4 regions of the Micromonospora sp. NPDC051227 genome follow, and region 1 is predicted to be linked to each of the others. Evidence: riboswitches for the same ligand, from Rfam matches in the RefSeq annotation. Region 1 holds a riboswitch; each other region holds the start of a gene.
What was found. Region 1 has a riboswitch for cyclic di-AMP ahead of ACIA47_RS26715 (C39 family peptidase). Riboswitches for the same ligand answer to the same signal wherever they lie in the genome.
Positions count from the first base shown of each region.

Region 2: another riboswitch for cyclic di-AMP. It lies ahead of ACIA47_RS25570 (coiled-coil domain-containing protein); the one in region 1 lies ahead of ACIA47_RS26715 (C39 family peptidase).
Region 3: another riboswitch for cyclic di-AMP. It lies ahead of ACIA47_RS09995 (NlpC/P60 family protein); the one in region 1 lies ahead of ACIA47_RS26715 (C39 family peptidase).
Region 4: another riboswitch for cyclic di-AMP. It lies ahead of ACIA47_RS07750 (hypothetical protein); the one in region 1 lies ahead of ACIA47_RS26715 (C39 family peptidase).

Region 1 is NZ_JBITET010000013.1:136,766-138,945, forward strand. Features, by position in the region: gene ACIA47_RS26710 (hypothetical protein) at 1-305, shown strand, start outside; cyclic di-AMP (ydaO/yuaA leader) riboswitch at 590-730, shown strand; gene ACIA47_RS26715 (C39 family peptidase) at 965-1,813, shown strand; gene ACIA47_RS26720 (alpha/beta fold hydrolase) at 1,937-2,180, shown strand, end outside.
Region 2 is NZ_JBITET010000012.1:108,558-110,737, reverse strand. Features, by position in the region: gene ACIA47_RS25570 (coiled-coil domain-containing protein) at 1-977, opposite strand, end outside; cyclic di-AMP (ydaO/yuaA leader) riboswitch at 983-1,114, opposite strand; gene ACIA47_RS25565 (cation diffusion facilitator family transporter) at 1,234-2,151, opposite strand.
Region 3 is NZ_JBITET010000003.1:422,952-425,131, forward strand. Features, by position in the region: gene dcd (dCTP deaminase) at 1-297, shown strand, start outside; gene ACIA47_RS09995 (NlpC/P60 family protein) at 370-1,410, opposite strand; cyclic di-AMP (ydaO/yuaA leader) riboswitch at 1,424-1,559, opposite strand; gene ACIA47_RS10000 (N-acetylmuramoyl-L-alanine amidase) at 1,795-2,180, shown strand, end outside.
Region 4 is NZ_JBITET010000002.1:782,277-784,456, forward strand. Features, by position in the region: gene ACIA47_RS07745 (YibE/F family protein) at 1-637, shown strand, start outside; cyclic di-AMP (ydaO/yuaA leader) riboswitch at 804-934, shown strand; gene ACIA47_RS07750 (hypothetical protein) at 939-1,958, shown strand; gene ACIA47_RS07755 (carbonic anhydrase) at 2,015-2,180, opposite strand, start outside.

The DNA of each region.
Region 1 (2,180 bases):
AGCTCGGCGACGTGTTCGGGCACCGGCGCGGCTGGGATCCCCGGCGACACCCGATCGAGCAGGAGGTGCTGATCAGCCGGGTGGTCCGGGATGCGCGGCTGGCCGAATACCAGGTGGCCGCCGACCGTGAGCGGGCCGCCTGGCGCGACGCGGAGTTGGCCGCGGATTCGGCTCGTGCCCTCGCCGAGGAGGCGTACGCGGCGGCGGCCCGGCTACGCCCGACAGTGGTCCCCGCGCGCCGCACGGTGGCCGGGGCGTTGCGTCCCGCCGTCGTGGCCCGCTGGCGCCCGGCCCGGGTGGGTTGAGCCCAATCCGTGATGTGAGGCCGGTCACCCAATCGGGAAATCGGACGTCCGGCGCGATCGGCGGGATTGTTCCCACGATTGTGGCCGCGTTCTTTACGGCCTGTCCGGTTGTCGCCCGCAGGCGTCTCCGTAACCGCTTGTCCCATCGAGTCACATCATCGGCAATACGCGCAGAAATTGTCGCGCCGATTGGGGTTTACGCAGGTGAACCTGGCTTGGCAGGGCCTTGAGACACCAGTAGTGTCGTCCCGTCCGGTGCGGTAACCGATCGCAAGACGCGACGCCGCATCGACCCGCTTAATCGTGACCAACGAACCGGGGACCCACCAGTAAGTCCGGGGTGAATCCGCGAGCCACGGCCCGCGGTAGGGCGTCTTCCCGCCCGAATCCGTCAGCTAACCCGGTAGGCGGTGTCGGAAGGAGTCCCATCCTCGTGCAGCACCTTTCCACCCCTCGGTTGTTCCCTCGCCTCCACGGCGCGGCGGTGCACCCGCTCATTCGTCCAGTGACGGTGAGCTGACCCCCCCGGGTCATCGCCTTCCCCGCCCGGCCGTGCCGGGCCTTCCCCTGAGCGGTTCACCATCCGCGGACCACGGTCCGCGCGCTGGCGCCTGCCCGGATACCGGTCCGGCCCCGGTGTGCCGCTCTCCCCCCGATCCGTGGAGGACCCCGTGAAGCACACCCTGCAGCGTCAGCTCCGCCGCCTCACCACCGAGCGCCCGTACCAGATCGTCGCCGCCTCCGCGGCGGCCCTCGCGATCGCCACCAGCACCGGCGCCCTGCTCACCACTGCCGACGACGCCCCGGCCGGCCAGCGCACCGCGACCACTGTCGCCGAGATGCGCAGCGACGTCGCCGCCTCCCGCGGCGAGGCTCGGGACGAGTCCCCCTCGGCCAGCGCCGCGCCGACCACGGCCGCCCCGGCTACCAGCGCCACGTCGCCCGCCGCCAAGGCCAGCAGCAATCCTGACCTGACCCGGAAGCCGGAGCGGCCGAAGCCGCCCGTGACCAAGGTGCTCGACTACGACTACGAGGCGCAGAACACCTACTACAACTGCGGCCCGGCGGCCACCCGGAACGCGCTCAGCGCCGCCGGCATCGACCGCACCCAGGAGGAGCTCGGCGCCGAGCTGGGCACCACCGAGATGGGCACCAACTCGGCCGAGGACACCACCCGGGTGCTCAACGCCGAGGTGAAGGGCTCCCCGTACCGGACCCGGATGTTCCCCGGCGCGCCCAGCCCGGCCCAGATGGACCGCCTTCAGGCCGACGTGGTGAAGGCCATCACCGACGGCCGGGGCGTGGTGGCCAACGTCGTCGGGGACGCCACCGACACCGACGGCGGCTGGCACTCCTACGGCGGCGGGCACTACATCGCCGTCGTGGGCTACAAGGACAACGGCCGCACCGTACGGATCGCCGACTCGGCGAACCCGGCCGACCCGTCGTACTGGATCACCACGATCGACCTGGCCAACTGGATCACCAGCCGGGGCTACTCCGCCTGACCCGGGCACGCTGACCGCCGCGGGCGCCGTCCCCCACAAGGGGCCGGCGCCCGCGGCGTCTGTCCGCGCGGTCGGTAATCGACGGCTCTCGTACCCGACCGTGAACCGTGGGAGACTGCGGCCGTGGTGGAGAAAACGGGTGGTCATACCGGCCGCAGGCCGGTCCTGCTGCTGCTGCACGGCATGGGAGCGACCGGGGACGTGTGGTTGCCCTGGGCCCCGTACCTTGAGCAGCACTGGCCCGGGCGGTGGCTGGCACCGGACCTCGCCGGCCACGGCTGGGCATCGCCGCTGCCGTCGTACTCCTTCGCGGGCTTCGCCCAGCAGATCGCGCAGGCCCTCGCCCCCGACGACCGGCTGGTCGTGC
Region 2 (2,180 bases), on a different contig from region 1:
AGCCAGATCTGCCTGTACCAGATCACGTAGAGCACGGCGAGCCGGTCCGCGTTGCGGATGAAGTACGCGGCCAGGTTGTTGCCGTACGTCTTGTCGCCGCCGGTCGCGTTACCGCCGAAGCCGCCCTTCTGCGCCGCGAAGTCGCAGGCCCGGCCCTTCGGGTGTTCACCGGAGCCGCTGGGGCGGTGGCACGAGACGTACCGGGTGAATCCCGCGGCCTTGGCCTGGTTGAGCGCGTGCAGGGTGCGGGGGGTGATGCAGCCGTTGGCCGGGGTGGGGTCGTTGACGCTGCACGACTCGGAGGGCCAGGAGCCGTCGGAGTTGCGCGGCGCGGCCGTCGCGTTGGCGCTGGAGGTGCCCCGGTTGGAGCCGGTGTCGGCGGTGGTCTGCGGTTTGGGTGCCGTGGCCACGGTCAGGGCCCGTTCGGCCTGCTCCTTGCGCTTGGCCATCACCGCGACCTGCTTGCGCTGTTCGGTGATCTCGCCGTCCAGGGCGACCCTGGTGCGGTTGGCCTTGTCCTTGCTGTTCAGCAGGTCGCGCAGCACCCGGTCCTCGTTGGCCGCCACCGCGTCCAGCGCGGCCGCCCGGTCCATGAAGCCTTCCGGGGTGTTGCTGTTGAGCAGCGCCGACATCGCGCCGAGTCGACCGGTGCGGTAGGCGACTTCGGCGATTTCTCCGACCTTGCCGTTGCGCTGGTTGATCTCGACCTCGATGGTCTTCAGCTGGGTGGCGAGCTGCTTCTGCCGTTGCACGGAGGTGTCCAGGGCGCGCTTCGCGTCCAGGTAGCCCTTGCTGGCCGCCTCGAGTTGGGCCCGCAACGCCGGGGTGCCGCCCTCCTCGTCGGAGTCGGGTGCGGCGGCCCGCAGGCCGGTCGGGGGAGCGGCCGAGGCGGTGCCGGCCGGAAGCGCGACGCCGAGGGCGAACATCGCGACGATCAGGGCCGCCAGTCGGGCGGCGGGTGGTCGTGCTGGTGCCACTGCGCATGTCCTTCCGTCAGCCGCCGACCGGGTTAGCTGACGGGTTCGGGACGGAAGATCCCTACCGCTGACGCGGATACACCCCAGGAACATGGTTCCCCGGTTCGCCCAGTTGGGCGATTAGGCGGCGACCGCCACCGGCGCCGGGAGGGCGCCGCCTGGTGGAGGCCGGGACCGAGCCTACCGGTGCAGGTGGGGCGGCTGCAGCCAATGTGACGGACGGTGCGTGCGTTCACCACGGAAAATTACGGCTCCGTCACCATTCGATGGAGCCACAGGCTCCAGAAGCGGCGCCGGGCTCGATCTGCAACGTCGCGTGCTCGATGCGAAAGTCGTCATGCAGGGCCGTACGCGCCGCGGTGAGCACCGCGCCGACCTCCGCGCCGGGTGCCATGGTCAGGTGAGCGGAGGCCACCTCCATGCCCGAGGTGAGCGTCCAGACGTGCAGGTCGTGCACCTCGACGACCCCGGGGACGGCGGCGAGCCGGTCGTGCACGGCCGTCACCTGGAGGTGCTCCGGGGCGGCCTGCACCAGGATGCGGATGGCGGCGCGGGCCAGCCGCCAGGTGCGCGGCAGGATGAACACGCCGATGGCGACCGCGACCAGGGGGTCGGCCCACCACCAGTCGGTGACGGTGATGAGCAGCGCCGCGCCGATGACGCCGAGCGAGCCGAGCAGGTCACCGAGCACCTCCAGGTAGGCGCCCTGGAGGTTGATGCTCTCCCGGGCCCCGGCGCGCAGCAGCGCGAAGGCGGCGATGTTCGCGAGCAGGCCGAGCACGGCCACCGCGAGCATCGGGCCGGCGATGACCTGGTGTGGGTCGCCGAAACGGCGGATCGCCTCGATCACCACGTAGATCGCGACGCCGGAGAGCAGGACGGCGTTGGCCAGCGCGGCGAGCACCTCGAGCCGGTAGAGCCCGAAGGTGCGCTGCGGGTCGCCGGTGGCCCGCCGGGTCGCCGTGATGGCGGCGAGCGCCATCCCGATGCCGAGCACGTCGGTGAACATGTGCCCGGCGTCGGAGAGCAGGGCGAGCGAGCCGGTGTGCAGGGCGGCCACCGCCTCGACCACCATCAGGGTGGCGAGCAGCCCGAATGCCGCCCAGAGTCGACCTCGGTGCTGGTGTGCGGCATTGGCGACGGACCCATGGTGGTGGTCATGACCTGCGCCCACGAAAACCACCTTCCGCCGCTGGTCGGGAC
Region 3 (2,180 bases), on a different contig from region 1:
GCCGGCCGACTGGAGGGCAAGAGCTCCCTGGGCCGGCTCGGGCTGCTCACGCACTCCACCGCCGGCTTCATCGACCCGGGCTTCTCCGGTCACGTGACGCTGGAACTCTCGAACGTGGCGAACCTGCCGATCACCCTGTGGCCGGGCATGAAGATCGGGCAGCTCTGCATCTTCCGGCTCTCCTCGCCGGCCGAGCACCCGTACGGCTCGGTGGTCTACGGCTCGCGCTACCAGGGCCAGCGGGGGCCGACACCCAGCCGCGCCTGGCAGCACTGGCGCACCTGGCCAACCCGCTGACGCCCACCCGCTAGGACCAGGACGACGAGGGCCCGCCGCGACGGATCGCGACGGGCCCTTCGGTCATCCGGGTCAGCCCGGGCGGCCGTAGCTGTGGATCGGGCCGTCGTCGACCTTCTTCATCTTGACCGGCTGACCGGCCTGCGAGGCGTGTACCACCCAGCCGCCGCCGACGTACATGCCGACGTGGTGGATGTCGCTGTAGTAGAAGACCAGGTCGCCGGGGCGGAGGTCACCCCTGCTGACGTTCTTGGTGACGCGGCTCTGCGCGGCGGCGTTGTGCGGCAGCGACACGCCAGCCTTCGCCCAGGCGGCCAGCATCAGCCCGGAGCAGTCGTACGAGTTCGGACCCTCGGCACCCCAGACGTAGGGCTTGCCGATCTGCGCGCAGGCGAACTTGACAGCCGTGCCCGCGGCGCCGCCGGGGTAGCTACCCGGGCAGGGGGCCGGGCGCAACGGACCGCCGCCGCCGCTGCCGTACACCTTGAGTCGCAGCTTCTGCAGGCGGTCGATCTCGTCGTTGATCTGCTTCTTCTTCGCCGCCAGCTGAGCCTCGGTGCGGGTCAGCTGGGCCACCATCTCGTCCAGCGGCGCCTTCTGCGCGGCCAACTGGTCGCGCAGGTCGGCCACCTGGCGCACGTCCTTCTGCTGGTTGTGCGCGAAGCGGTCGAGCATTTCGAGCTGGCCGACCACCTCGCTGGGCGACCGGCTGCCCAGCACGGCGTTGACGGTCGAGACGTTCTCGCCCTTGTAGGCGCGCACGGCCAGGGCGCTGACCTTGTCCATCGCGGCGTCGACCTGGCGCTCAAGCGGAGTGATGCGGGCGGCCAGTGCGTCGGCCTGCTTGCGCTTCGCGGCGAGGTCGGTGCGGGTGGCGTTGTGCCGTTCGATGATCGGTTCGAGCTTGTTCCAGTCGGCGTCGATCTGGCGCTCGATCTCGGCGACGGAGGGGTCGGCGTGGGCCGCCGTGGCACTGCCGGTCAGAACGACGGCGAGGCCGGCCAGCGCGGCGAGTGCGGTGGTGAAGCGGGACCAGCGTGGACGCGGCACGATCGACGCCGGGCCGGCTGACGCCGACCGCTCGGACGACGGCCGCGGGGCATGGAGTGCCACCGGGGTTCCGTACTCCTTCTTCCTGACCGCCTACCGGGTTAGCTGACGGGTTCGGGCGGGAAGTCGGCGCCCTACCGCAGTGGCTGCGGATTCACCCCGAGGGACCTGGGTCCCCGGTTCGTTCGGAAACGACTCGGCGGTGTCGGTCCGTTACCGCCCGGGCTGGGCGGAGCTGCTGTCGGGCCGACGAATGACCAGAGTAGAGACGCTTGTTACCGATCCGCAACCCGTGCGGCCGTGACACTCCGTACGGATTGGACGACGTGACCGACCGTGTGTGAAGAATTCTTTCCGCTTGCTTCGATAGATGGAAAGGTATTGACGTGACCTCCCGGACGGCGCGATGGTGACCTGACCTCACTTCGCGAGAATCTAGGGGGTTCGATGCACCATCCAACCCTGTCGACCGGCTGGCGTGCGCTGCTCGCCACCACCGTGGTCGCCGCCGCGACAACGGTGCCACTCTCGGTCGGCCCGGCCGCCGCCGCGCCCACCACCGACCGCCAGCAGCAGTACGCCGCCGCGGCCACCGAGTACGGGGTGCCGACCGTCGTGCTGCTCGGCGTCTCCTACCTGGAGTCGCGCTGGGACACCAACGCCGGCACACCGAGCACCAGTGGCGGCTACGGCCCGATGCACCTGACCGACGCGCGGCACGTCGCCGCCCTACCCGTACGCGGTCACCACGACGCCGGTGCCGAGGACCCACGCGGCGACGACTCCCGTCCCGCCCGGGCGCCCGCGCCCCGGCTGGTCGAGGCCCCCGCACC
Region 4 (2,180 bases), on a different contig from region 1:
CGCGACCCACCTCACCGGCTTCGGCAGCGAAGACGCCACCACCCTGTCGATGTTCCAGGGCGACGTGGACCTGCACGGTCTGCTGCTCGCCGGGATCATCATCGGATCGCTCGGGGTGCTCGACGACGTGACGGTCACCCAGGCGGCCACCGTCACCGAACTGGCCAACGCGAACCCCGGGCTGACCCGGTTGCAGCTGTACCGGGCGGCCACCCGGGTCGGCCGCGCGCACATCGCCTCCACTGTCAACACCATCGTGCTGGCGTACGCGGGCGCGTCACTGCCCCTGCTGCTCCTGCTCACCGCCGACTCGCGGCCGATCGGGCAGATCCTCACCAGTGAGTTCCTCGCGCAGGAGATCGTTCGCAGCGCGGTCGCCACCCTCGGTCTGATCGCCGCCGTGCCGCTGACCACCGGGTTGGCCGCTGTGGTGACCGCCGCCGGGCGTACCGCTGCCACGGCGTCCACCGACGCTGCCGCGCCCCGGCCCGAGCCGGACCGCAGCGAGGCACTGGCCGCACTCAGCTCACCGCGAACCGCCGGCTCCGACGAGCCGTACCGGACGCGGACCGCACCCCCATCCGAGGCCACCGACCGGTGGCCGGAGTCGAACAGGAGCACGGATACGGCATGGTGACACTCCTCAGCGTGACCAGATCGGGCATCCACCCTGAGAACCGCGTCACTGGTCACTCAACGCTATGGCGAAATGACGCTTTTGGTCGGCATCCAGGCGTAGCTCACCCGGTCGACTCTCGGGTAACCTCGCTGCCGGTTACCGATGAAGGCGCGAAGCGGCGCCTGCGGTGCCACCGCCCAATCGCCAACCGGCGAGCCGGGGACCCAGGTGCCTGGGGTGAATCCGCGTCAGCGGTAGGGGCCACTTCCGCCCCGAACCCGTCAGCTAACCCGGTCGGCGGTCGACGGAAGGGAACATTGTGACGGCACCCCTACGCCGCTGGATGACACCCGTGGTGGCCGTGATCGCCGCACTGACAGTGCTCGCCGGGCCGCTCCCAGCGCACGCCGCCCCGACGAACCCCACACCCTCCGGGCACGAGGAGGACGGCGAGCCCAAGCTGCTCAACGACGTCATCGAGCAGGCCAACCGCGACTACTCCGCCGCAAAGTCCAAGCTGGACAAATCCAAGAAGCGGCAGAGCGAGTTGGCCGCGGAGGTCGACCGGGCCAAGGCCGACCTGGACGCGTTGGCCCCGCAGGTCGGGCAGATCGCCGCCCAGGCGTACCGGACCGGCCGGATCGGTGCGGTCGCGATGCTGCTGGAGAGCGAAGCGCCCGACTCGTTCGTCCGGCGCGCCGGGATGCTCGACGAGATGAACATGGTCAACGAGAAGAAGCTCTCCGAGGTCAACGAGGTGAAGGCCCGCGCCGAGCAGGCCAAGCTGGCCCTCGACACCGAGGTCCGCGAGCAGCAGAAGCAGACCGCCCTGATGGCGAAGCGCAAGAGCGAGGCCGACAAGGCGCTCTCCCTCGTCGGTGGCAAGGGTTTCACCGGCGGTCTGGTGGATGCCACCTCCAAGGTCGCGAAGATCGGCCCGGGTCGCACGGCCGACGGTGACTGGAAGCCCCAGTCGTGCAGCGAGAACGACCCCACCACGTCCGGCTGCATCACGCCGCGCACGCTGCACGCGTACAAGGAGGTCAAGGCGGCCGGCTTCAACCGGTTCGTCGGCTGCTACCGCCCCGGTGGGCCGTGGGAGCACCCGAAGGGCCGCGCCTGCGACTGGTCGCTACAGAAGAGCGGGTTCTCCCCGTGGCACAACAACGACACCCGGACGTACGGCAACAACGTCGCCGCGTTCCTCATCCGTAACGCCGACCGGCTCGGCATCTACTACGTGATCTGGAACCGGCAGATCTGGTTCCCGGCCACTGGCTGGAGTTCGTACAGCGGGCCGTCGAACCACACCGACCACGTCCACATGTCGCTGCTCTGACCCGCACACCCCCCGTCGAGGGCCGTTCCGCGTGACGCGGAGCGGCCCTCGTCGCGTCAGACGGTGGCAGGCGTGGCCGGGTCGATCGACTCGGGCGATCCGGCCGGGGTCTCCAACGTCGCGAGGCCGGCCGGTACGGCGGCCACCGGGCGCACCGCTCCGGCGGCCAGCCGGTAGGACACCCCCACCACCGCGCACCGTCCCCGCGCCACCTCGCCGGCG